2 regions of the Chryseobacterium sp. SG20098 genome follow, and region 1 is predicted to be linked to the other one. Evidence: riboswitches for the same ligand, from Rfam matches in the RefSeq annotation. Region 1 holds a riboswitch; the other holds the start of a gene.
The links. A riboswitch is a leader RNA that binds a small molecule or an ion and turns the genes downstream of it on or off. The one in region 1 is predicted to bind cobalamin.

Region 1 (3,217 bases):
AGGATCTATGGCATCTGACCTTTTTTCGTCACTTGTAGTATACGTAACGCCATTCAGCTGCCCCTGTGCGAAAAGTTTAAAGAAACCATATTCGTAATCTATATTGGCATTTCCTCTGTGCATAGGAACGTAAGGTCTCTGCATTTTCGTTTCTTTATCAATAGACTTTGCATAATAGTATCCTGCATTGGCCCGGATTTTATGATTACCCCATTGTTTGCTAAAGGACAGCTGGGATTCTAATCCATAGGATTCAACTTTATTGACATTGAATGCCTGCCAGTATCCTTTAGCCGTTGGAAGCCATGCAATAAGATCTGTGATGTTCATATAGTATGGAGACAAAGTAAGTCTGAAATCTCCTGCTTTAAACACATTCGTCATATCGAGCTGGGTAGAGGTTTCCGGTCTCAGGTCTTTATTTCCTCCCGGTTCATAATAAATATCATTAAAGGATGGAAATCTGAAGTTTTTTGATACATTAAGGCTTACATCATACCATTTTGCTGCACTCCATTTTCCGGAGAACGAATACATCAACGGTGACTTCACATCTTCCACAAAATCTTTCTTGAATCCACCCTCAAAACGCAGATCTTTTGTTGCAAAATATCTTAACAATCCTGAAACAGAACCAATATTTCTGCTGACGCTGGATATTCCGTTTTGATATCCTTCTCCTTTATTAACCTGAAACTCTCCTATGATATTAAAATTCCACTTTGAATTCAGGAAATAATTAAAGTCATTTTTAAAGATATAATTTTTCCCGGTTCCACTACTTGATTTAGGCTGATTTAACGAACCAAAAAATTGAAAATTCTCTTCCGTATAAGCTGCTTTAAGGGAATTACTGAACTTTGTTTTGTTCCAGTCCCAGGAAAGAAGGCTTCTTACACTTTGAGTTTTATATTTCGTTTTTGTTCCCGTTTCTTCATATACAGGAAAGCGTTGTGAAGAATCAAAAAACTGGCTCTGCCACGAAATTTTATGATCGTTTGTGATTTTATAGGATGCTCCTACATTGAACGTTGTATTGTAATAACTTCCGTTTCTGTTGATATAGTTCAGGTCACTTACCTTATAATCATTTTCACTTACAGAATAATTTCCAGAAGCCTTAAAACTGAACTTATCATTGCTGTAAGAACCTTTTATAAAGTTATTATAGGTATTAAAAGAAGCCACTTCAGAAAATAAAGAACCATGGAAGCCTTTATTAAAATCCAGGGTATTATTCAGGTGAATACTTCCCCCGATGGCACCACTCCCATATACTACACTTCCACCACCAGCTTTTATACCAATCTGATCATAGCCGAACAAAGCAATATTATTAATATCTCCCTGTCCCAGAAAATTAGAATTGATATTAATTCCATTCCACACAAAAGCAGTCTGCTGAGCGGTAGTTCCCCTGAAAGAAGGTGAAGAAACGGCACCACGGCCATTTTCTTTGATAAAAACCTGTGACTGAAATCTCAGAAGTTCAGAAAGATTACTGGAGTTTTTCTCAGCATCTTCTGCCGAAATTATTTTTACGGGATGAAAAAGTTTCACCCTAATCATCTGATTATCGAAGACATAAACAGTATCGATGGCTTTCTCTTGTGCAAAAAGAAAACAGCCATAAGATGAAAAAAGCAGTACTAAAGATCTTTTTATATCCATACTTTTTTACTTTTCCTCCGAAAGCAATATGTTTTTTAATTATAATTCCGGCAGGTCTCCTGACTTTCGCATTCTGCACCTTCCCGTTATTAAACAGTGGTTTTTTGCAGAAACTTGAGTTGCGATTTACAGTTGCGGGGACAGTCCGGGAGTTACACCCGATTCCCTTTTCATTCCAAAATACTGGAAACCAAAATTTTTGCAAAGATAGTTTTTTATATGTATTCACCAAAAACCAGACTTTTCTATACACAACATGCTATCCTTTTGCTATATACACAAAAAAGAACGGCCGCTTTCAATATTGAAAACAGCCATTCATCCCACTACTTTACTATTTATATATGTTATTTTTTAATGAATTTATAAGTCTCTTGTTTTCCTCCCTTCATAGAGTATTGCAAAATATAATCTCCTTTTGACAGGGATGAAACATCAATCTGCCCTTCTACCGAATCAAATGATTTTACCTTTTGTCCCACCATATTATAAATTTCGGCTTTCTCTATTTTTCCTGTTCCTTTAAAATATAGAATATCAGTCACAGGATTAGGATAGACACCCATATTATTTTTCTCTTTCACTGCATCATGCACCGATAAAAATTGAGAAGTATCCAGATAAAAAGCGATCATCTGCCCTGAAGCATTCGTCCCTGATCCGGCAATTTTCTTTCCGTCCTGTGAAATGGCCAAAGGAAGCCCCATGGTTACTCCATTCGTTGCAATTCCCAAAGAGGCTGCATAATCATTCAGATTGATCCTTCCGGTAGCAGAAGTCCAGATAAAACCTTCCCCTGACATAGGAGGTGCTCCAAATGCTCTATAATATCCAATTACTTTTTTCCCATCAGCAGAAATCCCGGTGGCACCTCCTTTGAAGCTGAAAGAAGCATTAGGATGCGTTATATAAGTAAGTCCGCTCACAGCATTCCAGACATAGGGATTAGGATTTGCTGAGCCTATGATTGTATTTCCATCTGCAGAAATTCCTCCTGCTTCCCCTACATTATTTCCATTATTATCAGTAATAAAAGTTTCTACTCCATCCTGCCATTTAGCCCCACTTCTTGTTCCGGTTGGCTCATCCTGCCAACCTACAATTACTGTTCCTGCCGCATTGATTGCGTTTGCTCTGGAGCTGCGTCCTGCAACGATACTTCCCAGATCTACCATTCCGTTTGCTTCATCCCATTTCACAGCATGTGCGTTTGCAGCAGTAAGAAAACCTAAACCTACAATCGTGCTTCCATTGGTAGTCATCCCCCAGGTTGAACTTACACTACCGTCCCATCCTGTAGGAACAAGCCCGCCTCTGTTTACCCAGGTCGAAGTAGCTACATCATAGGTTGATATCTCATTAAATCCCGTTGCTGCATTTGTTATAGAGGACGAAATTTTGGTTCCGTCATTCGAAACAACAGTTCTACCCGCTGCCGGATAACCGTTTGATATAGAACCTATCTGTACAAGTCCTCCTGCTGCATTCCATTTATATATTCCTCCTGCGCTTGTATGCATGCTTACCACTCCATTGTCAGAGACTG
Region 2 (3,217 bases), 2.2 Mb from region 1:
ATGGAAGAGAGAAGATTAAACGTTGCTCAGATGGACGTTTTCTCCCGTCTGATGATGGACAGAATTATTTTCCTTGGAACAGGTATTGATGATCAGGTAGCAAACATCGTTACGGCTCAGCTTTTATTCCTGGAAAGTGCTGACCCTTCAAAAGATATTCAGATCTACATCAACTCTCCTGGTGGTAGTGTATATGCAGGTCTAGGTATTTATGACACCATGCAGATCATCAAGCCGGATGTAGCGACAATCTGTACAGGTATGGCTGCTTCAATGGGAGCTGTATTACTGGTTGCCGGAGAAAAAGGAAAACGTTCTGCGCTTAAGCATTCAAGAGTAATGATCCACCAGCCTTCAGGAGGTGCTCAGGGAGTTGCTTCTGATATGGAAATCAACTTGAGAGAGATGTTGAAACTGAAGCAGGAGCTTTATGAAATCATCGGTCATCACTCAGGACAAACGTATGAGTGGGTAGAAAAATCTTCTGACAGAGATTACTGGATGACTTCTGAAGAAGCTAAAGGTTACGGAATGGTAGATGAGGTTTTACAAAGATCCACAGAGAAAAAATAATTGATGATAACATCATCAGAAAACCGCACCAATCTGGTGCGGTTTTTTTGTTGGATTATATTTTAATCACTCATTTTACATTCGCTGGAGGGTGGCAATAATTCAAAGAATTTTTGACGGGGCGGTTGTAACAGTATATTTTATCCATATCCTCACAAAAAAAGCGCCTTGAGGCGCTTTCTCTATTTCTTAACAATCTTATGTACCGTAGCACTTTCAGCTGTTTTAATCTCCACAAAGTAAACTCCTGAGTTTAAAGAATGAATATCAATCTTAGTAACCTGAGAAGTCATTATTTTTTGTCCTGTCACAGAGTAAATATTCACTTCTTTCAGTTTCTCAGCCGTTTCAATCTGAATGAAATCACTTGCCGGATTTGGATAAATATTGAATTTTTTCTTGGTCACAGAAGAAATTCCTAAAGTCAGCTGTGCCTCGGTGGGGGTAAATGGTCTTCTTTGCCCGAAACTTAATCCAAACCAGTCATTGTTACTCAGTTGAATCTGAGAAAGATTGGCTTTTGTTTGCCAGCTTGATAGATCTTTTCCTTTATATAACTTCCAGCTGTCTGATCCGGAAGTATTTCCAGTAAATGAATTCAATGTTAAATTAGTAATCTGATTATTCGCTGATGCAAAATTAAAATAAGAAGCTTGAGACTGGATCAGTTGTAACGCCTGTTCAGCAGTTATGCTTCCGTTATATTTAATTCCAAAAGCAAAAGAATTGGCATTTCCGTTGGCATTATCAGTTCCGAAATCAATAACGACAAGACTTTTATTAGTTCCGCTTCCTACCCAGTTTGTAACCTGCGAGGGAACAAACCAAGCAGAACTGTAGGCTGGAACTGGTGGGGAAGGCATTGTAGGAGGGGAAAAACTATAAGAAGCTCCATACCATCTTCCGTCCACTAAAAGATCATTGTTCACACCATTATTGAATGCCATAGTTGATGGAGTGTTTCCTGACCAGGTTGACCAATAGTCGTCAAGGCTGGGAGTATGATGATTGTAATTTAAACTGTACAGAAATCCGGATGGTATTTCAATTTCCATTTTAGGTTCTGCAGCGGCAATAGCAGTAATCATGTCTTCCATGGTTAAGCCATTTCCGTCAAAACGGTATCCCCAAGCATAAGAATTTGGGGTGCTGTCATCATTAAAGTCTGCAATGAAATATGCTTTTTTAGAACCGGTTCCTACCCAAAATTTAATGTCGTTTTCTGTGAATTGGGCCGACAATACCTGCATGCAAAGCAGTAAGAAAAAAAGATAGATTTTTCTCATGATATAATTAATTTAAAGTTTTATTCCCGAAACTTATCTTCAGAGCAGAACTAATTCTTTCTCTGAATCTGGTGTTTTAAGGCAGGTCTCCTGGCTCACATCTTACAACTTCCTTCCCGGATTTTCAGATCCAGTGGTTTTTGTGCAGTAAGTTTAAACAGTTTACAGTTGCGGGTACAGCTCAAGATTTGAATATTATTCTCACTTGATTCCCTATTAATGAACATTGTTCAGCCTTAAAACGCTGCAAATATATCATATAAATTGATAAGTCCGTTTTGTGAATTATTTTCCTTTAAAAAAAATGATTTTCAAATTGATTAATAATTTGGTTGGATTGTCGGTTTTTCATTTTTAAATAGATTCTTTTCTTATTTATCTTCAATGCATTCTGTCTGTTCAATTGTTAAAAAACAATTATCATTGTATTTAAGATCAGTTTACAATCAAGTCCTATTTTCGCAGCCATAAAATAGCATATGAAAAAATTACTATGTTCTGTGGGTATACTGGCTGTATTGGCTTCATGTAAAAGTGATGACGATATCGCAATGGTTAATCAGGATATTAATTATTCCAAACTCCCTCAGGAGTTTCCATTTTCAAAACTGACTACGATAAACGGAGTGGATGTTATCAACGGAGGTTTTGGGTCCGGAGCTGCGGCTCATCCTACCAGAAAAGGCGAATTCTATGTCATTACCGATAGAGGACCTAACACCGACTTCCAGAATGGGAAAAAGTTTCTTACTCCTAATTTTACTCCAACCATTATGCATTTTAAAATCAATGCTGACGGAAATGTAGAGGTCATCAAATATATTAAACTTAAAAATCCATCCGGACAGCCTATTACCGGACTTCCAAATCCTGTTGGAATGGGGAGCACAGGGGAAGTAGCATATGATGCTTCCGGAAATGTCTTAGGTACTGATCAGTATGGTCTTGACAGCGAAAGTATTGTTGCTGCCGCTGACGGTACATTCTGGGTTTCTGATGAATATGGACCGCATATTGTACACTACAGTGCTGATGGAATGGAGATGGAAAGAATAAGCCCGATCGGAGTAAATACAGGACCTAGAAAATTACCTGCTGTTTTAGCGAAAAGAAGAGCCAACAGAGGAATGGAAGGACTTTGTATGAGCCCGGACGGAAGAACGCTGGTAGGAACCATGCAGTCGATGATGTATGTTCCCAGTAAGGTATTGGCTACCAATAAAACTTTAACGAGAATTGTCACATTTGATACGGTTACAGGGCAGACTAAACAGTTTCTATATAAGCAGGAAGGAGGAGCTTCTGATTCAGTGTGCGATATTACCGCATTAAGCAATAATGAATTCCTGGTGATTGAA

Region 2: another riboswitch for cobalamin. It lies ahead of RHP76_RS22260 (T9SS type A sorting domain-containing protein); the one in region 1 lies ahead of RHP76_RS08875 (TonB-dependent receptor plug domain-containing protein).

The regions. Positions count from the first base shown of each region.
Region 1 covers NZ_CP134622.1:1,948,220-1,951,436, forward strand. The annotation lists gene RHP76_RS08875 (TonB-dependent receptor plug domain-containing protein) at 1-1,671, opposite strand, end outside; cobalamin riboswitch at 1,703-1,881, opposite strand; gene RHP76_RS08880 (T9SS type A sorting domain-containing protein) at 2,019-3,217, opposite strand, start outside.
Region 2 covers NZ_CP134622.1:4,858,389-4,861,605, forward strand. The annotation lists gene clpP (ATP-dependent Clp endopeptidase proteolytic subunit ClpP) at 1-573, shown strand, start outside; gene RHP76_RS22260 (T9SS type A sorting domain-containing protein) at 756-1,859, opposite strand; cobalamin riboswitch at 1,922-2,113, opposite strand; gene RHP76_RS22265 (esterase-like activity of phytase family protein) at 2,339-3,217, shown strand, end outside.